2 regions of the Marinobacter sp. H13 genome follow, and region 1 is predicted to be linked to the other one. Evidence: predicted binding sites of a transcription regulator. Region 1 holds the regulator's gene; the other holds the start of a gene.
The links. Region 1 encodes sigma-54, which starts transcription at its own class of promoters, with help from an activator protein. Its sites were predicted from a motif close to ANTGGCATNNANNTTGCTNT; they were not measured.

Region 1 (12,071 bases):
CTGGAACTGACCGTGAATCAGGAGCGCGGCGGTGATGTTGCGGTGAGAGGCGCAGAAATACCGGAACCGGTCAGCAATCAGTTGCAGGAGTGGCTGGAGCTTGCCGGTGACTGGCTCTCTGATCCTTACGTCAAGATTACCCGCGTCAATCTTGGTATCCGGGATAACCAGGGCAACCTGCGCCACCTGGATATCCCCCAGCTGGATCTCGACTACCGCCGTGGATTGTTCCACGCATCCGGCCGTGCCATGCAGTCTGGTACTATCCAGCAGCTGGCCAGTTTTGCCCTCGTGGGCCAGCATTTTTTCCGGGGCGACTTTACCGGCCAGTTGTACCTTGGCGTCGATTCCGGCCGGCTGTTCGACGGACTGGTTGACGAGTACCAGTGGCGATCCCTCCGGGTGGAAGGCTTCGATCTTGGTGGTGAAGCCTGGCTTACGTTCCGCAACGGTTTGCTGCAACAGGTGACCGGTACGGTGCGGACCCCCTATCTGCAGTTGGGTGTAGGCTCTCAATCCCTGGCGCCACTGGAAGACATCCGCGCGAGATTTGGCTGGCGTCGCCACGATACGGTGATGACCGATGAGACAGTGGTCGAATCCGGGGCCTTCGCCCTTGGCGAGTGGCATCTGAAGCAGCTCCAGTGGACCTGGGACGGCGATGTGGTTTCACCTTTCAGTCTGAGGCTGGCGCCGTCGGAGGGAGGCATGTCCGTCATTGCCGACGCCCTTCCGCTTGCGCCCACACGTCGCCTCGCTGCGCGGCTTCCGTTATTGCCGGAGCGTGCACTCCGGGCCCTGCAGGACTATCGGCCCGGTGGCTTTCTGGACCAGTTGAGAATCTTCTTCCCCGAGGACGCCCCGGAAGACTTTCAGCTTTCCGGCCGGTTGCGTGACGTTAGTGTTCGGGCCCACGGCGGCGCGCCCGGCGTTACCTCTGTAAACGGAGACATCGCTCTGGACCGGCAAAGAGGCTATGTCCGGATTGCCGCCGGCGAGTCGCCCGTTTCTCTGGATTTTCCCCAGCTTTTCGGGGGCGCCTGGTCATTCCCCGTACTTGAGGGCGAAGTGGCCTGGCTGCTGGATGGCGCTATTACCCGTGTGTTTTCGGATGGCGTACGGATGCGTTACGGCGAGGCCACCGAACTGGACGGTGCTTTTGACCTCAGGATGGATCGAGAGGGTGAAGACAATCTGGGGCTCAAAGTGTCGGTGAAAAACGGCAACGCCGACATGCTGGCAGATTTCGTTCCGGTTAAGGCGGTAAACCCCGGTTTGTACGATTGGCTCACGACCGCCATTCTCGAGGCCGATATTACCTCAGGGACGTTTTTCGGCCATGGTCAGATAGGTTCTGGTGCACCCCGGGGCTCCTTCGTCACCTCAATGATCTATGAATTCGATCAGGCATCTGTCCGCTACGATGACGCCTGGCCGGAGGTCACAGGTGCCCGGGGCAGTGTCAGGGTTCACAATGGCGACACGCTGGTTCGACTCGAAGCAGGTCAGACCGGTGGCCTGGATCTCGATCCCGGGACGGTTCGCGTGGAGCCCTCCGATCAAGGCACACGGATAAGGGTGGATACCTCGGCACGGGTGCCCGGCGAATCGGTCGGGTTCTGGATGGAAAATAGCCCCCTGGGTGATATGGCAGGCACAGAGGCCCAGAAGCTTGAATATGGTGGTGAGTATCAGCTGGACCTTGGTGTCGACTTGCCATTGGGGACGGAGCAGCCAACCGTGGTTGAGGCAAAAATTGCCGCACAGGAAGGCACCGTCTCCTACCCCTCGGCAGGGTTGGCCTGGCGGTCGGTTCAGGGTGAACTGACCTACCACAGCGAAAACGGCTTCTCCGGTGGCCCTTTGACTGGCGAATTTTTCGATGAACCGGTAACCATTGCCTTCAGCAAGTCCCGGGCGGGCAATGCCCTTACCATCCGGCAGTCGGGAACGCTACCGGTGCCCGGGGTGTTTGAGCAGGCGGGACTTGAGACCAGTTCGGGTTTTGGTTTGCAGGGCAATGTTACCTATACCGCGGACCTGGACGTGGGATCGGATTCAACGTCGGGCATCCGCGTGCGGTCCACTCTTGAGGGGCTGGCGGTTGACTGGCCGGAGCCACTGTCAAAAACGGCGGATGAGGCAGCACCGCTGCGGGCAACCATCAATCCCTCGGCCGCCGGCGGGCTTGGCATTACGGGCGACTGGGAAAACCGCGCAACGTTCGATCTGTTATGGAAAGAGACCGGGTTTGATTTGCGTCTTGGCCGCCTGCACCTTGGCCCGCAGGTGTTGAACGATATTGATATCAATGCCCTCGATCTTGGTGACCGGTGGGTGGTGACCACCAGCTCGCAACGCGCCGAAGGCCGACTGACAATTCCGCAAAATGGCGACACGGTGAAGGCCGATTTTCAGGTGTTACGGCTCGTGCGCAGTGAAACACCCCCTGAGGATTCGCCGGAATTACTCACCCTCGAAGAGCAGCTTGAGGCGTTCCGCGCGCTGGATATGGGAAACTGGCCGGATATCGATGTCTCGATTGCGGAACTGCAACTGAACGACGAATCGTTGGGACAGTGGGCCTTCCGGCTCCGCCCCGAACCTTTTCGGTTGCAGGTAAATGACATCGAGGGGCGCCTGAATTCCCTGACACTGCTGGGCGACATGAGCTGGAGCATCGTCGGAGACCGGGAAACCAGCCGGTTTACAGGTTCCATCAGCGGGGGTGCGCTCGCGGATCTGAACGAGCTCCTCGACACTGAAATGCCGGTCACTAACGAGGGGACCAACATAGAGCTGGATCTGGACTGGCCCGGCCGTCCGGATGAGCTTTCCATACCGGAGCTCAGTGGCTCGGTCAGTCTAAGGCTGGATGAGGGTGTGATCCTGGAGCGAAACAACACGGCGCAACTGTTCCGGGTGTTCAATCTGCTGAACTCTGACACCCTATGGCGCCGGTTGAAGCTCGACTTTTCCGATCTGTATGAGCGTGGGGTGGCATTCGACGCGATCTCGGGCAAGGCGCAGATCATCAATGGCTTGCTGACCATGGATCCCGAACTGCAAATAGTGGGCCCATCCGGCGCCTTCAAACTCAGTGGCACGACCAATATGGCCAGCGAGGAGCTGGATATGCGGCTTGTGGTTGTGTTGCCCCTGACTCAGAATCTGCCATTGGCGGCGCTGCTCATGGGTGCCGGTGCGCCGATCGGCGGCGCCTTGTTTGTGCTGGACAAGATTCTGGGCGATCCTTTGAGCAGGCTGACAAGCGCAACCTACAGCGTGACCGGCTCATGGGACGAGCCGGAAGTGAATCTGCAACGGGTTTTTGACACCGGCGAATAACTTTTCTGTTTGGCAATATCGGAGGCAGTCATGAACAAGCGTGTTTCCAACCGGGTCGCAGCCATCCAGATGGTCAGCGGTCATGACATTGACGCCAATCTGCGCGAAGCGGAACAGCTGCTGGCCCGGGCTGCCGAGCAGGGCGCCTCGGTCGCCGTACTGCCTGAGAATTTTGCGGTTCTGGCCACCAGTCAGATGATTGATCGTGGTCGCCAGGAGGCGGGGGCCGAGCCTGTCATAAGAACCTTCCTGGCCGAACAGGCCCGGAAACTGGGGCTCTGGATCGTTGGCGGATCGATGCCCGTGGCCAAACGACCGGACGGCTCAGATCTGGAGGATCGGGTCAGGGCAACCTGCATTGTCTTTGATGACCAGGGTGAGGAAGTTGCCCGTTACGACAAGATTCACCTGTTTGATGCCATGGTGGAAGACGCCCATGGTCAATACCGTGAATCGGACACCTTCGAGCCCGGCGAACAGATAGTGACCGTGGATACGCCCGCGGGCAAGCTGGGGTTGGCGATCTGCTACGATCTTCGCTTTCCGGAGCTGTTCAGGCTGCTGCGTGAGCAGAATGTCGACTGGATTTGCCTTCCGAGCGCTTTCACCTGGCAGACCGGTGATGCCCACTGGTACCCCCTGATCCGGGCCCGCGCGATCGAGAACCAGGTATGGTTAGTGGCACCTGGCCAGGGTGGCCAGAACAGCGAGCGCCGTCGCACCTATGGCCACAGCCTGATCTGTGATCCCTGGGGGCGGATCGTGACGGAAATGGGGGAAGGCCCGGGCCTGGTCACCGCCGAACTGGACGCCGATCAGGTAGCCAATCTGCGCGCCCGGATGCCGGTGTGGGAGCACCGCCGGCTCAAAGGTTGAACCAACGGCTCACATGGCCTCGGCGTCATCGATGCACTCCCTGAGATAACGGAACAGTTTCCGGGCCTGGCCGGTGTTCTTCTGTTTTTCGACGTCTTTTCGGGCGTTTCGAGCAAGGTTTCGCAGGTGCTGCATATCGGCAGTGGGGCAGTAGCTGAAGAACTCGCCAACAACGGAATCGCCTTCGGCAATCATCCGGTCCCGCCAGCGTTCCGCCAGGTGGTGTCTGCGGGTGTGTTCTTCGCTACCGGCATCGAAGGCGTCGATGGCTTTCGCCAGGGCTTCAGGATCATCTTCCTGTCGGATGACCTTACCGATGTATTGCAGGTGCCGTCGTTTGGCCTCGTTCTGGCGGATACGGCGGGATTCCTCGATCGCGGCGCGGAGGGTCTCGCTGATTGGCAAGGTTTCCAGCTGATCGTTGCTCAGGTCCAGCATCCGCTTGCCCAGATCCTGCAGGGCATGCATTTCCCGTTTCAGCTGGGATTTGCTGGGGCCGTCGTATTCCGGCGCGTCGTTGTCTTGATGGTCTTTCATAAATCCGAGATCCGCTTAAGCGTAGAAAATCGTCGCGAGGCCAAGAAAGGCCATGAACCCGACTACATCGGTCACAGTCGTGAGAATCACGCTGCCTGCCAGGGCCGGATCAATATTGCGAGATTTGAGAAACAGTGGCAGAACCGTGCCAACCAGCGCTGCGGCGACAAGATTGATCACCAGCGCGGCAGCAATGATCGCGCCGATCATCACATCCTGGAACCAGAGCATGGCTGCACCCGCCACCACGGCGGCCCAGAGCAGGCCGTTCAGTATCCCTGACAGAAATTCCCGGTTCAGCAGCCAGCCTACGTTGGCGCCGCTGATCTGCCCCACGGCCATACCGCGAATCACCAGTGTAAGCGTCTGACTACCAGCAATGCCGCCCATACTGGCAACAATTGGCATCAGCACTGCGAGCGCCACCACTTTGGCGATCGTGTCTTCAAATAGCCCGATGACGGCGGAGGCGGTCAGTGCCGTAATCAGGTTGATGCCCAGCCAGACGGCACGGCGACGGGTGGTTTTCCACACCGGCGCAAAGGTGTCCTCGTCTTCGTCCAGACCCGCCATACTCATCAGTGAGTGGTCCGCATCCTCCCGGATAACGTCAACCACGTCATCGATGGTGATCCGACCCAGCAGGCGGCCCTCCTCGTTTACCACCGGCGCCGAGATCAGGTCGTAGCGTTCAAACAATGTCGCTACCTTGGTGTCGGAGAGGCTCACGGGAATGGGCTCGATGTCGGTATCCATGACTTCCCGCACGGTGGAGGCGGGGTTGGAGACCAGCATTTTCGTGATGGGCAGCATGCCAATGAAATCGTCCCGGCGGCTGACCACGATCAGGCTGTCGGTCATGGGTGGCAGGGTGCGGTGCCTGCGAAGGTAGCGGAGCACAACATCGATACTGATGTCCGGGCGCACCGTAATGGTGTCCGTGTTCATCAGACCGCCGGCGGTGTCCTCCGGATAGGAGAGAACTTCCTCCACCCGTTGCCGGTCCTGCTCGTCCATGGTCTCCAGGACTTCCTGGATGACCGTATCCGGCAGCTGCTGCAGCAGGTCGGCCAGGTCGTCTGACTCGAAATCCTCGATGATGTCCGCCAGTTCCTGAGCGTTCAGCTGGCTCAGGAAGTAGCCTCGGATATCATCACTGAGATACTGGAGAACCTCGCCTTCGAGGTCTTTGTCCACCAGGTTCCACAGCAGGGCCCGCTGCCGGGGCGGTGAGGACTCCAGCAAATGGGCAATATCACTGGGGCTCAGGCCACCGTTCAGGATGCGGGCAACCTGCTTCAGTGCGCCACTGTCCAGCGCTTCGCTCAGGGAACGAAGACGCTGGCGGGCCTGGCTTTTTTCCAGAATATCGGTCATGTGTTTATTTTACTCACCCTCACCGAAATAGTCGTTAATCAGTTCCACCAATGCTTCGATGGCCTGTTCCTCATCCGGTCCGTCGGCAATGAGCTCCACATCGGTTCCTTTGCTGGCGGCCAGCATCATCACCTGCATGATGTTCTTCGCGTCCACATCCCGGCCTTTGCCGCTGATACGCACGCTGCTGTCGTATTCCGATGCCGTGTTGACCAGCTTCGCAGTGGCGCGCGCATGCAGGCCCAGTTTGTTGATGATGGTAATGGGGCGGCGAATCATGGCTTGATCAGATCTCTTCCCGGGTCTGCAGGTGTGGCAGCTCGGTGTGCCGCACTTGCACATTGCTGTACCGTTGCCGGAAGTACTCACCCAACTGCTCGCACACATACACCGACCGGTGCTGGCCGCCGGTACAGCCAATGGAAATGGTCATATAGCTGCGGTTACTGTCTGCAAAGGAGGGCAGCCAGGTATCCAGAAATGATTTCAGGTCCTCGATCATCTTCCGGCTTGCCGGTTCTTTTTCCAGAAACTCGATAACCGGCTGATCCGTCCCGACATACTTGCGGAGGCTGGTATCCCAGTAGGGGTTGGGCAGGCAGCGGACATCGAAAACGTAGTCGGAATCCAGCGGCACGCCGTGTTTGAAGCCGAATGACTGAAACAGGAGAGCCAGTTCCTGATCTTTTCGACCGACCACGCGCTGCTTGACCATGTCCCGCAGCTCGTACATGGACATGCCGGTGGTATTTACGTAAAGATCGGAAAGCTTGGAGAGGGGCTCCAGCAGTTTCTTCTCGCTGGTAATGGCTTCCCGGAGAGAGGTCCTGTCGTCACTCAACGGATGCTTTCTGCGGGTGGCGTGAAAACGCTGCAGAAGCGACTGCTCGTCGGCGTCCAGGAAGATGATTTCAACGGTAACCCCGGTTTCCTGGAGGCGCCGGTAGATCTCCTCGAAATTGGCCAGCTCGCCGGAAAGGTTCCGCGCATCGATACTGACGGCCATCTTGCCCAGTCGACCAGGCCTGGTCTGGCTGGCGGCTTCCCGTGTGAGGGGGAAGAGCAGGCCAATAGGAAGATTGTCGATGCAATAAAACCCGAGGTCCTCCAGCACATGAAGTGCGGTACTCTTGCCCGAACCGGACCTGCCACTGACGATAATCAGCTTCATGACCACCTTACCTCCACTGCAGTGAATATCAGCCGCCTGAGGCGGTCATGCGCTGGTACAGCGTGCTGGCGTCCTCGGATTGCCGGAGGCGATCACAGAACGACCGCTCATTGAACTTTTCAGCCAGTTGGCTGAGCAGCTCCAGGTGTTCGCTCGTTGCTTCCTTCGGGACGATCAGGGCGAAAATCAGATCCACCGGCTGATTGTCGATAGCATCGAATTCGACGCTTTCTTCCAGCGTCATCAGCACGCCCACCACGTGATCAAGTCCTTCCAGACGGCAGTGGGGAATGGCGATTCCCTGGCCAATGCCGGTGCTGCCCAGGCGCTCGCGGGAAATCAGGTTGTTGAAGAGCTGGGTCTCGCTGAGCGTGTTGTCCTGATGGTTTATCTGCTCGGCAATAAACTCCAGGGCCCGTTTCTTGCTGGACGCAGCTACCCTGCAGAGGGTGAGCTCCGGAGCAAGAATGTTCTCTATGGTCAGGGATGTGTCGCTCATGGATCGACTGCGTTTCCGTTAAAAAAAAGGCTGCGACACGTTACTCATGTCGCAGCTCGATTAGATGAATTGCATGAAAACAGTCAGTTAGCGAGAGCCGTTTCCGTGCATCCGGTCTACATTCTTTTCCTTGTGCTTGAGGATCTGACGGTCAAGCTTGTCGATCAGGGCATCGATGGCTGCGTACATATCCTCATTTTCTGCCTTTGCGTGAATCTCACCACCAACCACATGCAACGTGGCTTCCGCAATCTGGCGCACCTTTTCCACTTCCAGGGTCACCTGGCAGTTACTGATGTGGTCAAAGTGACGCTCGAGCTTCTCGAACTTCTCTGAAACATAATCCTTCAGTGCGGGAGTCAGTTCTACGTGATGGCCTGAAATATTGAGTTGCATAGGCGTCTCCTGTTGTCATCGTGCCGGCTCCCGGGAGCCGGTCTGGGTGCTGGCGCATTATGCGCCGGCGAATACGGTGTTGCGTCCCGGCCCCCGGGTATTCAGACCAGCCGCTTGCGCTCGTTGGACGGCGGAATGTGCATGGCCTCCCGGTACTTGGCAACGGTGCGTCGCGCAACCTTGATACCCTGTTCCCCTAGCATGGCTGCAATTTTGCTGTCGCTCAACGGCTTTTTGGGCGTTTCCGCCGCAATCAGCTTCTTGATCATCGCGCGTATGGCCGTGGAGGAGCATTCTCCACCCTCGTCAGTGCTGACATGGCTGGAGAAGAAGTACTTCAGCTCGAAAATGCCACGGGGGGTATGCATGTATTTCTGGGTGGTTACCCGTGAAATGGTCGATTCATGCATCTCTACCGCCTGGGCGATGTCTGAAAGAATCAACGGTTTCATGGCTTCTTCACCGTGATCCAGGAATCCCTGCTGGTGCTCGACAATACGGGTCGCGACTTTCAGCAAGGTCTCATTGCGGCTCTGCAGGCTCTTGATGAACCACTTGGCCTCCTGCAACTGGTCGCGCAGGTAGGTGTTGTCTGCGCTGCTGTCCGCACGCCTTATAAGTGAAGCATAGCTGGCATTGACCCGGATGCGCGGTGCAATTTCAGGATTCAGCTCAACACGCCAGCGGCCATTGTGTTTGCGAACGATCACGTCCGGAATCACATAATCGGGTTCGGCCCGGTCAATGACATCGCCCGGCCGCGGATTCAGGCCGGTGATCAGCGCCAGGACATCCCGCAACTGGTCTTCTTTCAGGCGGCTGCGGCGCAGCAACTGGGCGTAATCGCGGTTGCCCAGCAGGTTGATGTAATGGGTAATTACAAGGCGTGCCTGGGCCAGCCAGGGTGTTTCCGGCGGCAGCTGGTTGAGCTGGATCAGCAGGCATTCCTGTAGGTCCCGGGCAAACACGCCGGGCGGATCAAAGTGTTGCAGGCGGTGAAGCACGGCTTCCACTTCATCCAGTTCAAGGGGGTCTTCATCGTTCTCATCCAGCAGTCCGGCGTGGATTTCCTCCAGCGGGCTGGTGATATAGCCCCGTTCGTCCACTGCATCCATCAGGGCATGGGCAATGGCCTGGTCCCGTTCACTGAGGGGCGTCAGATTGAGCTGCCATTCCAGGTGATCCTGAAGCGTTTCGGTCGGGGAATTACGGGTTTCGAAATCGTGATCGTTTTCGTCGTCGTTGCGGGCTGCCGGCGCTGGTGCGGACTGGTAGATGTCGTCCCAGGCGGTATCAACCGGCAGATCGTCCGGAATGTTGTCAGGAATCTCGTTCTCCGAGGACCAGTCCGGGCCGTTCTCGGATTCATCCCAGTCGCTGGCCGGTTCCGGGGCAGCTTCAGCGGCGGACTCGGTGGCGTTGGCCTCGCGCTCGTCGTTTTCGCTGGCTGCGTCGGTCTGGTCATCGTCCTCGGAGGTCTCCAGCATGGGGTTGGATTCCAGTGCCTGCTGGATTTCCTGCTGGAGGTCGAGAGTGGAGAGCTGGAGAAGCCGGATCGCCTGTTGCAGCTGGGGCGTCATGGTCAGGCTCTGACCCAGCTTTAACTGTAAGGAGGCTTTCATAACCATGGTTCAGGATCCGTCACTCATCAGCGCTTTGTGTCATAGGTCTTGAAAAAATCTTTATATGCCGGTTACTTGCCGCGGTTTTTCTTTACCCTAGCAAGTTCTTTGCCGAGTTTACTTGCTACAGATCATCAAAACAATGAGCCATTCACTGTCATAGCCTGAATTCGTCCCCGAGGTAGACTTCCTTGACCTGTTGATTGGCCAGGATCGCATCGGCATTGCCGGAGGCGATGATGTGCCCGCCGGAAACAATGTACGCGTTCTCGCAGATATCGAGAGTCTCGCGCACGTTATGGTCGGTGATCAGCACGCCAATCCCTTTGTCCCGCAGATGCCGGATAATGTGTTTGATGTCGCTGACGGATATAGGGTCAACGCCGGCGAAGGGCTCATCCAGCAGGATGAAAGCCGGCTCCATGGCCAGGGCCCGGGCAATTTCCACCCGTCGCCGCTCACCACCGGACAGGGCCATACCAACGCTGTCCCGGATATGGGTGATGTGGAATTCCTCCAGCAGCTCCTCGAGCTTTTTCTGCCGGTCTGCCTTGCTCAGGCCCTGCCGCGTCTCGAGGATCGCCATGATGTTGTCGCGCACAGACAGTTTGCGGAAAACCGAGGCTTCCTGTGGCAGGTAGCCGATGCCCTGGCGGGCCCGACCGTGCATCGGCAGCGGCGTAATATCCCGGCTGTCGATCGTTATCCGCCCGTGATCGGCAGGAACCAGCCCAACGATCATATAGAAGCAGGTGGTTTTCCCGGCACCGTTGGGACCAAGCAGCCCGACAATTTCCCCACTGCGGATTTCCAGGGAAACGTCGATCACCACTTTTTTCTGTTTGTAACTCTTTGCCAGGTTACTGGCTCTCAGAACTGCCATCGGATCCCTGTCTGTCTGTACTGCGTGGCTGAATCACCATCTCTACCCGGCCGCTGCCCTCGCCGGTGTCTGCGCCGCCCTCAGCGGTGACAACCCGGCCGACGGTATCATAATGAATGACATCACCCCGGAACAGGTTGCCATTCTGCTCGATGACTGCTTCCCGTTCAAAGGTCAGCTGGCTGTCGGTGGCAGACCAGGTAATGTTCAGGGCACGGGCATCGGTTTCGCCTTCCCCCTCGCGCGCCGGTTGACGGTATATAGCGGGCGTACCAGAGGCTTCGATCCGGCTCAGGCCGTCCTCGGTCCGGTACAGGACGACCCGCTCGGCAGTCAGGCGGGTATTGCCCTGCTCAAGTTCCACAGCGCCGGTGTAGGTGGCAATGCCCTGGCCGTCATCCAGGCGGGCGGTATCTGCGGTGACCTTGATAGGAGTGTCAGAATCAAGGTCAAATGCAGCCGCCGGGCCGATCATCACGACCGTTAGCAGGGCAGCCATCAGGCGCCGGTATCGGTTAGTTTCCGGTTTCATAGAGTCCTTCCACCTGGGAGTTCAGTTCCAGAATTCGTTCGTCTATCCACGCTTTCATGCCCGTGGCCCGGGTTATGCCGGTAACATCACGTATTTCTACGGGTGCGTCTGTATAGACCATGCCCCGGTCGTTATCCAGGGTCAGGCTTGATGTTGTCAGGGTGGCCTCCCGTTCGCCAATTGTGCGCTGAACCCGGACATTGTCCGTCAGGTACACCAGATTCTGGTTTTGCAGCAGGCTGCCATTGTCGGCCTCGACAATCCACGGCAGGGCCTCCTGGTCCCCGTACAGCTCGGCCCGGGGAGATTCCATGGTGGCCAGGTTGCCTTCCTCGAACTGCTCAATGCGGGGGCTGGAAAACCGGATCTTGAGATTGCCCGCTTCATCGAAGGAGGTGTACTGACCATTCACCACGAAACCGTCTGGTTCGGCGTCTCCCCGTAGGGCCGCTGCCTCGTCATCAATCACAGGGGGTTCATCGCTGCGCCAGAGCAGGAATACGGCTGCCACCACGGTAGCAGCCAGTGCCAGTGCTCGCAGCCAGGGTCTGTCCAGCAGCCAGTTCATGCCTCGGGCTCCAGATAGGGGGCAAGTGCTGCGTCAAGCCTGCCATGGGCCGTCAGCAGCAAGTCGCAGGCTTCGCGGACCGCCCCTTCGCCGCCCCGGGCAATGGTGCAGTAGTCGGCATGCTGCTGCACCAGCCAGTAACCGTTGGGCACGGTGATGCCCAGTCCGGCGAACCTCAGTGCCGGGAGATCTGGCAGATCGTCCCCCATGTATGCGATGGCCTCGGGGCTGATATCCATGGTGCTGACCAGTTCCTGAAGGG
Region 2 (12,071 bases), 2.2 Mb from region 1:
GTCAGCGACTATATCGAATACCGGTTCTACCGCCGGGAACGTATTTTGTCGGGAAGGTGGATCTATAAAATGAATAACCACATCATCATCATTAACACGCCCCAGCACGGCGGCGACCAGTATTTTATGAGATTTGCTTCCCAGATTCGGGAGATTCCAGGGTACGAAACCATTCCAATCATGATTCTGACCCGGAAGTTTCCAATGGGGCTACCCACCGAGCTCTCGGACATCGGGGTGGTGCATCACCACGGAGCAGGCTTTGATCCAGAGGCGCTGAAGGCCGTCCATGCAGGCAGCGCGAGGCATATCATTGTGCTGGCCGCAGACGAAGCGGACCCATTTTCAGACAGCCTGACGTTCGATATTGCCCACCGCCTCACAGAAATCAATCTGGGCCATCGCACCATTGTCGAGTGTGTAAACGACCAGAACCGTGGGCGCTTCAAATCCCTCGGAGTGCGCATTGTGCTCCGCCCAGTGAGAACATACCCGGAGATTATGGTTCGTTCTGTGGTTGCACCCGGTTCCGAGAAAGTGCTGGAAGATATGTTCAACTACGAGCATGACCACCCTCATCGTTATGACTTGCAGCTGGACGACCTGAATTGGGCCGACATCGTAAGCGCTCTGGTACGCCATGGCATTGGCACCGCTCTCGCCTACATTGATGAAGATGACGAGGTTATCTGTCATCCGCCAACCAACGAAGAAATCGAAGGCAAGGGGCTGATAGTACTGGTTAAATCTTCTGAAACACCGGAGGTCTCTGTGGTGCAGGAAGCACTGGAGCGGTACCGGGCATTCCTGAAGCAGTGGCGCGCCCATTCCGCGGATCAGGAAACCGGCGATTACTGACCGGCAGTGGCAAGCTGTAACTGGAGGACACCCAACGTCGTGGAGCCTTCAGCGAGATCACGAATTGCAGCGCCCGTGGCCAGATCAGACATCACACACTCCCAGAGTTCACCGCACCCTGCGGCGCCAGCCGCATTTGCGACGCGCGACAGGTCGTATTCCTGTGCAGGAAACGGCTGATCCAGCAACCAACAGACACTCAAGGCCTGAAGGAATTCGGTAATGGAAAGCGCCTCGCTTTTACGCGCCGGCTCCGGGTGATACAGGCCCGCCAGAAAATAGCCCTGCTCGGCCTTACTGACCAGATTCAGGAAAACCGGCACTTCCCTGGCCAGCTCGAGCGCCCAAGCCACCAGCTTGCTGTCGTCCCCACTCTTGAGCTCAAACTCCACCTCGTGGAGCGGCCACCTGGCATCATTGCCGGCCACAGTGCCGGAATCGACTGCTATCTCAATGGAAGTCTGCCCTTCTTCCAGCCAGAGCACCTGGCGCTGAAAGTTGGTTTCAAACACAATCTGGAGCCGGCTGAGGTCCAACCCGGCATTCAGCGGTGTGTCTTCCAGTAACGACAAAGCCAGTTCAGGACTGGATACAGGCCACTCCCACTCCTCGCGTCGGTGGGCGCCATCAACGAATTCGCCCCGGGTTTTCAGGGTCTGGATATAGTCATCACCTGCTTTGCGAACCCTCAGCGCAGCTTTGGCTCGATTCAGATCGGCATTGGGCGTGTCGAAATAGTGATTGATCAGGGATTTGGTTTTTCCAGCTCGGACTTCAGGAAGTGAGGAAAGCCACTTTAAAGCCTGTGCCTGTGCGGCCTCAGAAACACTGAGCTTGATTTCCAGTTCGGTTGCCATGCCAATGCCTTATTTTTCGGGATTCATAAACGCAAAAAACCGGCGACCCTGAGGTCGCCGGTTTTCATACTACAGGATTAGCCGATTGGCTGATCAGAAGTAGTAAACACCACCAACGGAAGCGATAGAACGCTCGCTTTCGTCAGCAACGCCGTATACACCGTCGTCACCGCCACCGAGGTAGCCTTCGAAGTACACATACATGTGGTCAGACAGGTTGTGCAGAGCCTGGAAGGTTACGGTAGAAGTTTCAGTGTCGTTGGCGTCGTCAGCCAGGGGCGAATTCGTGGTCGTGCTAAACACCGATGGTGGAACCGTTGTCAGCGTGCTCAACTTCAGAGCTTCCGCCTTTGACGCTGTCATGGTACAGAACGTACTGGATGTTACCTTACACGGTCGGCATGGAATCCATTTTGGCTGCCAGCTCGGAAGCAGACATGGTTTCCTGGGCCAGCGCGGAGCCAGAGAACGTTGCGACTGCGATAGCAGATGCGAGGAGCGTTTTTTTCATGTTGCGCCTTCCTTTTTGAGTTAACTCAGGTTTTAGCGACGGGTTCTTATCCCGATTTTGTAAGGCTTCACCAGTCAGGCTGGATGAGGCCGATTCTGCATCACCCTATGTCAGTTTTATGACAAAGGAGTAACTTTTCTTCTTTTTCGAATAAATCTTGCAGATTCCAGATCTATACAGCTCAATCACTTATCGAACTTTCTTAAAGTTCTGGATGATGAAAATGCTTTAATACAATCATTCTCATTTTGCAAATTAACTGCAGTGCGTTTTTAGCTCTTTTGGCACCAGAAACGCAATCATTTATGCAATTTTGTGCTCGTGAGCTGCGTTACAGTTGCATATCAAATCCGAGGCCAGATTTTAACAAACCCCTTATCAACAAAACTTAGACTGAAAAAACCCTTGGATCGCAACGACTCCGAGGACATTTCCGCACCATTAAAGGCCGGCATGACCACCCGCGCACTACAATAGCGCAAATACTTATACACTCTGTTATCGAGTCTCGAGCATGAACGTGACGGGCCCGTCATTCACCAACCCGACCTTCATATCTGCGCCAAATCTGCCCTCACCCACCTTTTCCGGCCCCAAACCGGAACGTGCTTCTACCACAAACCGTTCATACAGCGTGTTGGCGGCATCCGGCCCCGCTGCAAGAGAGAAGCCCGGCCTGGTTCCGGAGGACGTATCCGCCGCCAAAGTAAACTGGGAAACAACAAGAAGGGAACCACCGATATCCAGCAGGCTACGATTCATCCGGCCAGTCTCATCGGGAAACACACGATAAGTGAGGATTTTTCGGCAAAGCTCCCTTGCCTCGTGCTCGCTATCTCCCTTTTCCACACCCAGCAACAGCAAAAGGCCTGTGTCGATCGAGGCTATCTGCTCACCGTCCACGGTAACACTGGCTTGCGACACTCGCTGGATCAATCCTTTCATTCACTGCCTTGAGGACGTTTGAACAGGCGAACATTAAGATCGGGCAAGAGTGTATCCGTGGCCATTACGGGCCGCAACCCTGAAAACGGGATTCAGCCAGCACTTTTTTCAGTTTTCGCGACAACGGACTCAACACCGCGAATGAGGGCATCAACAATCGCCGGCTCGGAAGCCGAGTGGCCGGCGTCGCGAATGATCTGGAATTCCGCTTCCGGCCAGGCCTTGCTGAGTGCCAGCGCATTCTCCAGAGGGCAGACCATATCGTATCTGCCGTGGACGATTATTCCGGGAATGTCCGCCAGGCGGCCTGCATCGCGAATGATCTGGTCCGGCTCGAGAAAGGCCGAATTCATGAAATAGTGGCATTCAATGCGGGCCAGGGCGATGGCCACATGAGGATGGCCAAAGTGCTCAACGACCCTCGGGTTCGGGTGCAGCGTCGCACACCTGCCCTCCCAGACCGACCAGGCCTTGGCCGCCTGGATCTGCTCCAGCTCGTTGGAACTGGTCAGCTTGCGATAGTAGGCCGAAACCATGTCAGCCCGGTCGGCTTCCGGAATCTGCGCCTCGAAGTCAGACCAGTAATCCGGGAACACCCGGCTCGCCCCCTCCTGATAAAACCAGTGAATATCCCGCGGCCGACAGAGAAAAATCCCACGAAGAACCAGTCCCGACACCCTTTCCGGATGGGCCTCGGCGTATACCAGGCTGAGAGTCGCCCCCCAACTGCCACCAAATAGAAGCCACTTGTCGATACCGAGAAACGAACGTACCACTTCCATGTCTTCAACCAGCTTGTCCGTGCTGTTGCCTTCGAGCTCTGCCAGGGGGCTGGACCGCCCGGCGCCGCGCTGATCCATCAGAATGATCCGGAATCTCTCAGCGTCGAAAAAGCGCCGATGGTAGTCTTCACAGCCGCCACCGGGGCCGCCGTGGACCACCAGGACAGGTATCCCGTCCGGGTTCCCGCTTTCCTCAACGTAGAGTTCATGGGGAGGATCAACGGCTATGCGATGCTGGGCATTGGGCTTGATTTCCGGGTAGAGGGTGAGCATGAAACGCTCCGCGTGAAGGATTTAACCGGAGTTTAGCTTAACACCATAAAAAAAGGGCCAGATGAAAGATTCATCCAGCCCTTGTTACCCATGCTCGATAAGAGCCGGGCGGTTACTTCTTGTTGGCGCGCTTGCGCTCGTTTTCGGTCAGAAGTTTCTTGCGCAGCCGGATGGACTTCGGCGTTACCTCAACCAGCTCGTCGTCATCAATAAACTCAAGCGCCTGCTCAAGGGTGAACTTGATCGGCGGCACGAGACCAATGACTTCATCCTTGCCAGAGGCCCGCATGTTGTCGAGCTTTTTGGCCTTGGTGGGGTTGACCACCAGGTCGTTGTCCCGGCTGTGAATACCACACAACTGCCCTTCATAAATTTCCTGCCCCGGATCCAGGAACAGCTTGCCACGGCTCTGCAGGGTTTCCAGAGAGTAGGTAAAAGCGGTACCCGTAGCCATAGAAACGATGACACCGTTCTGGCGACTGGTTACATCGCCAACTTTGATCGGGCCGTAGTGGCTGAAAGTCGAAGTCAGAATGCCAGTGCCTGAAGTCATGGTAAGGAAGGTGTTCCGGAAACCAATCAGGCCCCGGGCTGGAATGGTATAGTCCAAACGCATCCGGCCCTTGCCATCCGGAACCATATTGGTCAGGTCGCCTTTACGCAGCCCCATTTGCTCCATGACGGCACCCTGATGCTGCTCCTCGATATCAACAATGACGTTCTCGTAAGGCTCCTGCTTCACGCCGTCAACTTCGCGGATAACAACTTCCGGACGACCAACCGCCAGCTCAAAGTTCTCGCGACGCATGTTTTCAATCAGTACAGACAGATGCAACTCGCCACGACCGGATACCTTGAACTTGTCCGCGGAGTCGCCCTCTTCAACACGCAGCGCCACATTGTGCAGCAGCTCCTTTTCAAGGCGCTCCTTGATGTTCCGGCTGGTGACGTACTTGCCTTCCTTGCCGGCAAAAGGCGAATCGTTGACCTGGAAGGTCATGGACACGGTCGGCTCATCCACCGTCAGTGCCGGCAGAGCTTCAACGTTGGCCTGATCACAAAGAGTGTCAGAGATAAACAGCTCGTCCATGCCACTGACACAGACGATGTCGCCAGCCTGAGCTTCTTCGACTTCAACACGCTGAAGACCGGAATGTCCCATGATCTTGAGGATACGGCCGTTACGCTTCTTGCCGTTGGCGCCAATGGCGGTTACCGGCGAATTGGTCTTGACCTTACCGCGCATGATACGACCAATACCGATCACACCGAGGAAGCTGTTGTAGTCCAGCTGGGAGATCTGCATCTGGAACGGGCCATCCGGATCCACGTTCGGCGCCGGCACGTGGTCAACAATCGCCTGGAACACGGCATCCATGTTGTCATCCAGGTTTTCGTGATCCATCCCGGCAATGCCGTTCAGAGCGCTGGCAAACACAATCGGGAAGTCCAGCTGCTCATCAGTGGCTCCCAGGTTGTCAAACAGGTCGAATACCTGGTCCACGACCCAGTCTGGACGAGCGCCGGGACGGTCAATCTTGTTAACCACGACGATCGGGCGCAGGCCCGCGGCAAATGCCTTCTGGGTAACAAACCGGGTCTGAGGCATGGGGCCGTCAATGGAATCAACCACCAGCAGCACGCAATCGACCATGCTCATGACTCGCTCAACCTCACCGCCGAAATCAGCGTGGCCCGGGGTGTCCACAATATTGATATCGTAGTCGTTCCATTTCAGGGCCGTGTTCTTGGCCAGAATGGTAATGCCCCGTTCTTTTTCCTGATCGTTGGAATCCATGACCCGCTCGCTATCGAGCTCCTTCCGATCCAGGGTGCCGGATTGGCGCAAGAGCTGGTCTACGAGGGTAGTCTTACCATGGTCAACGTGGGCGATGATGGCGATATTACGAAGTTTTTCAATCACAAAAATATTCCTGCGGCATGCACTCAATGACCTGAGAAGGTCTATCGCAGGGAGAATCCCAGCACATGCCGTCTCAAATCCGTAAAATGAACTCATTCACCGGAGCTGGCTGCCCGGCACCCTGCATGGTGCTTTCCGATCCACGATCAAGAAATGACAGGGTAAAAAATGAAGCGGCGCGCAGTATAGCGAAAAGTCGGTGTCGTTAATATGAAGAAAAACGCCTATTCTATATTCGGAACGGATGCACCTGATCAGGGCAAAAATCCAATAAACGCACCAACAAGGTGCACCATTTGAGTGCAGGTTTTCGCCACAGGGCGAGCATTCTCGTTCCAATATGCCCCAAACCCTTGCAGTTGCGCTGTTCTGGAGCATGCCCTAAAAATTGGCAAGCGCCTTGCTTTATCGAAATCAGCCGAAATTTACAGGTAAGACGCAACAGCATTTGCTAAGCTGCGCGAACCTGAGAAACAGATCGGAACCCGTTAGCCCGGGCGATCCGGCGCCACGAACATGAATACAGCCGCCTGTGCGGTATAACTTACGGAGCATGCACAATGTCCAAGACAGTTGATTTGATCAAAGAACACGAAGTCAAATGGGTTGACCTGCGCTTCACTGACAGCCGCGGTAAAGAGCAGCACGTAACACTGCCTGCCACCGAAGTAGATGAAGACTTTTTCGCAGACGGCAAAATGTTTGACGGCTCCTCTATTGCGGGCTGGAAAGGCATCAACGAATCCGACATGATCCTGATGCCGGACGACGAGACCTCTGTACTCGATCCGTTCACCGAAGAAACCACCGTGAACATCACCTGCAACATCGTAGAGCCCTCTACCATGCAGGGTTACGAGCGTGATCCGCGCTCTGTCGCCCGTCGTGCAGAAGAATACCTCAAGTCCACCGGCATCGCCGACGGCGCGCTGTTCGGCCCGGAGCCGGAATTCTTCGTGTTTGACTCCGTAAAGTGGAACGTAGACATGCAGGGCGCGATGTACCACATCCACTCTGAAGAAGCTGCCTGGGTTTCCGGCGAAGATTTCGACCGCAACAACATCGGTCACCGCCCGGGCGTAAAAGGCGGCTACTTCCCGGTTCCCCCGGTTGATAGCCTGCACGACCTGCGTGGCGCCATGTGTGCCGCCATGGAATCCATGGGCCTGGACATCGAAGTACACCACCACGAAGTCGGCACCGCCGGCCAGTGTGAAATCGGTGTTGGCGCCAACACGCTGACCAAAAAGGCTGACGAAGTTCAGATCCTCAAGTACTGCGTGCACAACGTTGCCCATGCCTATGGCAAGACTGCCACCTTCATGCCCAAGCCGGTTGTCGGCGACAACGGTTCCGGCATGCATGTTCACATGTCCCTGAGCAAAGACGGCAAGAACCTGTTCGCCGGTGACAGCTACGCTGGCCTGAGCGAAGCCGCTCTGTACTACATTGGTGGTGTTATCAAGCACGCCAAGGCCATCAACGCCTTCACCAACAGCTCCACCAACTCATACAAGCGTCTGGTTCCGGGCTTCGAAGCGCCGGTTATGCTGGCCTACTCTGCTCGTAACCGCTCAGCCTCTATCCGGATCCCGTACGTGAACAGCCCGAAGGCGCGTCGTATCGAAGTTCGCTTCCCTGACCCCTCTGCCAACCCGTACCTGGCCTTCGCAGCGCTTATGATGGCCGGCCTGGACGGCATCCAGAACAAGATCCACCCTGGCGATGCCATGGACAAGGATCTGTACGACCTGCCGAAGGAAGAGGCCCTGAGCATCCCGACGGTTGCCGAGACTCTGTCCGAAGCTCTGGACTGCCTGGAAGCAGATCACGAGTTCCTGACTCGCGGCGGCGTATTCACCGAAGACATGATCGCGGGCTATGTAGATCTGAAGCGCGGTGAAGTCGAAAAACTGAATATGACCACTCACCCGGTTGAGTTCGACCTGTACTACTCCTGCTAATAACCTCTTCCCAGAGGACCAGCAGACAAGCCCCGCCCCTGTGCGGGGCTTTTTTGTGAGCGAAAGCACAGTGCCTGCAGCCCTTAACGATATGTAACCAACATCCGGGCGACAGGCGTTGAAAACACCCCGGGCCCCGCCGATAATCGGGGAAACCCAATAACAGGTGAGCTTATGAATCCAAAGTCTGGATTGTGTGCCGGCCTTCTGTTTTTTCTGGTAACTCCGGTCTATGCCGAGGTTTACCGCAATGTCGATTCCTACGGCAACGTGACCTACTCAGACGAGCCCAGCGAAGGCTCTGAAACGATTGAGGTCAAGCCGGTCACCACAATCACCCTGCCCAAGCCAGAGGTGGTACAGGAAACCGACAAGCTCCGGGAAGAAGTTCAGCGGGAAGGCGCTGCCTACGAAAGCGTTTCTTTCGCCTATCCGGATAACAACCAGGCGTTCCACAGTGGCAGCGGCGATGTTCAGTTCGAAGTTCGCAGCACCCCTGGCCTGCAGCCAGGCCACAAATACGAGGTGACCCTCGACGGCCAACCTGTCGGTCAGAGCTCCTCCGGCTCGATTACCGTCAACAACGTGTTCCGTGGAACCCATGAAGCTCGCGCACACATTGTGGATGAAAACGGGGTTCAGGTGAAAACCGGCTCCCCGATCACATTTACTGTTCACCGCCCTTCCGCTTTGAACTGACCCTGCCACCCCAGCTTAGCGCACTATTATGGTGCGCGCGCACCAGAAAAAAGCCATACTCTGATCAGCAACGGGGCGAATATTCCGGACTGTTCAGAGACATTTAGCCGATTTGCACCAGCTTACGGCACTTTTCAGCGCCAATAGGCCCCTCTGCCCGCACTTTGCCCACTCATTTGTGAACCTGGTTCAAAGTGGTTCGCTTTTTGCAAAACTCCGGAAGTCACTTTATGTCGAACCAACGGGATTCACGCATGGCACTGCCCTCGGCCCATCAAACGGGATACAAGAGCATTCTCGACAGCCTCACCACGGCTGTTTTGGTGCTCGAGGATAGCCTGGCTATCCAGTACCTCAACCCGGCCTCAGAAAGCCTGTTCGAAACCAGCATGACCCGCAGCCAGGGCCAGCCTTTCCAGGATATTCTGGTCGAATCCGAAGACGCCCTGAAAACCCTTTTCGCCGCCGTTCGGAACGGGCAATCCTACACTCGCAGAGAAGCTGAGTTTCTGCTCACGAGCGGTTCACGGCTTACGGTGGACTATTCCGTAACGCCTATTAGCCTGGAGCCGACTGAACTGCTGATCGAAATCCAGCCCAGGGACAGGCTGATGCGGATCAGCCGTGAGGAAGACATCATCTCCCAGCAGGAGACCACCCGTATCCTGGTGCGGGGCATGGCCCACGAGATCAAGAATCCGCTGGGCGGCATCCGTGGCGCGGCCCAGCTGCTTGATCGTGAACTCAGCAGTGAAGACCAGCGGGAATACACCCGGGTCATCATTGACGAGGCAGACCGCCTCAGAAGCCTTGTTGACCGGATGCTGGGCCCCAACAAGGCACTGAAGCTGGCGCCGACCAACATCCATGAAATACTGGAAAGAGTTGGCACCCTGCTCGAGGCTGAGAGCAAAGGGCGACTGAATTTCAAACGGGATTACGACCCCAGCATTCCGGAGTTCAAGGGTGACAAGGAACAACTGATCCAGGCGTTTCTAAACATCGCCCGGAACGCAATGGAAGCGGCCTTCGAAAACCAGGCGGGGCATAGTTCCGAGGAACCGCCGACTATTACCTTCCGCACCCGCACCCTGCGTCAGTTCACCATTGGCAACCGCCGCCACAAACTGGTGTGTCGGGTCGACGTGATCGACAACGGACCCGGAATTCCGCCGGAGCTGGTGCAGAACATTTTCTATCCGATGATCAGTGGCCGTGCCAGTGGCACCGGTCTGGGGCTTTCCATCACCCAGAGCATCATCGGTCAACACCGCGGACTGGTTGAATGCGAAAGCGAACCAGGCCGAACCGACTTCATCATCTTCCTGCCTCTGGAGGACACCCCATGAGCCAACCGGCGAACGTCTGGATCATAGACGACGACCGCAGTATTCGCTGGGTGCTGGAGCGCGCCCTTAACCAGGCCGGTATGCAGCCCCGAGTTTTTGACAGTGGTGAAAGCATCATGATGCGGCTGGAGCACGAACAGCCGGATGCCATCGTCAGCGATATCCGCATGCCCGGCGTTGACGGCATCACCCTGCTTTCCCAGATTGTGGACGTTCACCCGGACGTGCCCGTGATCATAATGACCGCCCACTCGGACCTCGAGAGCGCGGTGACCAGCTACCAGACCGGCGCGTTTGAATACCTTCCCAAGCCCTTCGATGTGGATGACGCCGTGGCACTGGTCAAACGCGCTGTGGCCCATAGCCACGAGAAGCGGGCCAGTGGTGAGCCTCAGGCCGAGATGGCCCAGCGAAACGCCGAAATTATTGGTGAAGCACCGGCCATGCAGGAAGTTTTCCGCGCCATTGGCAGGCTGTCCCACTCCAATATTACCGTGCTGATCAACGGCGAGAGCGGCACAGGCAAGGAGCTGGTGGCTCAGGCACTGCATAACCACAGCCCCAGGGCCAACCACCCGTTCATTGCCCTGAACATGGCCGCCATCCCCAAAGATCTGATTGAATCCGAACTGTTTGGCCACGAAAAAGGTGCCTTTACCGGTGCCGGCGCCGCCCGCCAGGGTCGTTTTGAACAGGCCAACGGCGGCACCCTTTTCCTCGATGAAATCGGCGACATGCCCGCGGACACCCAGACCCGACTATTGCGGGTTCTGGCCGATGGCGAGTTCTACCGCGTCGGTGGCACCACCCCGATAAAGGTGGATGTGCGCATCATCGCGGCAACGCACCAGGATCTGGAAAAGCTGGTCCAGGCGGGCACCTTCCGTGAAGACCTCTTCCACCGCCTGAACGTTATTCGCGTGCATCTGCCCAAGCTGGCCGAGCGGAGGGAAGACATCCCCCGCCTGATGCAGCACTTCCTGAAACGGGCCGCAAAAGAGCTGGCCGTAGAGCCGAAGATCCTGCGTGAAGAAGCGGAAGAATACCTGACCACCCTGCCCTGGCCGGGCAACGTCCGCCAGTTGGAGAACACCTGCCGCTGGCTGACCGTCATGGCCAGCGGTCGCGAGATCCATATCGATGACCTGCCCCCGGAATTGCTGCACCAGGCAGAGGCTCCAACCACCGGCACAACCTGGCAAGAGGGCCTGAAAAACTGGGCCGAGCAAGAACTCAAGCGGGGCAAGAAAGGCATTCTCGATACGGCCGTGCCCGAGTTCGAGAAAATAATGATCGAGACTGCCCTGAAGCACACCGGCGGCAGACGCCGTGATGCGTCAATACTGCTGGGCTGGGGACGGAATACGCTGACCCGGAAGATCAACGAACTGGGGATGGATCATCCGGAACACGAAGACGACTGACGATTGGCGAGCCGCCGGGGTTCGTTGATGTTTTGGGGCAGGACTCAGGTCCTGCCCTTTTTTATCGTTCCTGCCAGTAGATCACTCTGTCGTGGCCCCGATAGACGCCGAATGTCGCGGTTGCTTGCGGATTTTCCTCAACACCGTCGCCGTCGAAGTCAGACTGCCAATATAGAGGCACGGGATATTCAACCTGAACATTACCGGTGTTACCTTCTCCCGGCGCAGTGAGACGGATCGGCGCTCCAGCGGCAGGCCGACCGCTATTGATTGTCCCTGAATTGGCATCCACGGAGGTGTTCGGAGGTATGTCCGTTATCACCGCATCAGCGGTATTGTAAGCCCAGCAAATTTCATCACTGTGCAGCTCAAAATCAGTCCCGTTCCAGATCTGGACTTCAAACGGCATCGCCAGATCGAGGGTTTCAGGGCCATAAGCGTTCTCTAAAACCATTCGACCATAACGAATTGAAGCGCCAGAAGAA

Region 2: glnA (glutamate--ammonia ligase) is a predicted target of sigma-54. The motif match lies at 6,538-6,557, and genes of this name have one in related genera.

Annotation. Positions count from the first base shown of each region.
Region 1 is NZ_JCACRU010000001.1:723,554-735,624, reverse strand. It holds gene AC5JQH_RS03445 (YhdP family phospholipid transporter) at 1-3,348, shown strand, start outside; gene AC5JQH_RS03440 (carbon-nitrogen hydrolase family protein) at 3,379-4,224, shown strand; gene yjgA (ribosome biogenesis factor YjgA) at 4,234-4,761, opposite strand; gene mgtE (magnesium transporter) at 4,777-6,138, opposite strand; gene AC5JQH_RS03425 (HPr family phosphocarrier protein) at 6,148-6,417, opposite strand; gene rapZ (RNase adapter RapZ) at 6,425-7,309, opposite strand; gene ptsN (PTS IIA-like nitrogen regulatory protein PtsN) at 7,338-7,808, opposite strand; gene hpf (ribosome hibernation promoting factor) at 7,896-8,204, opposite strand; gene AC5JQH_RS03405 (RNA polymerase factor sigma-54) at 8,306-9,832, opposite strand; gene lptB (LPS export ABC transporter ATP-binding protein) at 9,984-10,709, opposite strand; gene lptA (lipopolysaccharide transport periplasmic protein LptA) at 10,687-11,241, opposite strand; gene lptC (LPS export ABC transporter periplasmic protein LptC) at 11,225-11,809, opposite strand; gene AC5JQH_RS03385 (KdsC family phosphatase) at 11,806-12,071, opposite strand, start outside.
Region 2 is NZ_JCACRU010000001.1:2,937,479-2,949,549, reverse strand. It holds gene AC5JQH_RS13700 (ion channel) at 1-858, shown strand, start outside; gene AC5JQH_RS13695 (CYTH domain-containing protein) at 852-1,715, opposite strand; gene AC5JQH_RS13690 (hypothetical protein) at 1,809-2,078, opposite strand; gene AC5JQH_RS13685 (hypothetical protein) at 2,104-2,226, opposite strand; gene dtd (D-aminoacyl-tRNA deacylase) at 2,725-3,171, opposite strand; gene pip (prolyl aminopeptidase) at 3,264-4,226, opposite strand; gene typA (translational GTPase TypA) at 4,339-6,150, opposite strand; gene glnA (glutamate--ammonia ligase) at 6,711-8,114, shown strand; gene AC5JQH_RS13660 (DUF4124 domain-containing protein) at 8,289-8,813, shown strand; gene glnL (nitrogen regulation protein NR(II)) at 9,068-10,162, shown strand; gene ntrC (nitrogen regulation protein NR(I)) at 10,159-11,586, shown strand; gene AC5JQH_RS13645 (LamG-like jellyroll fold domain-containing protein) at 11,648-12,071, opposite strand, start outside.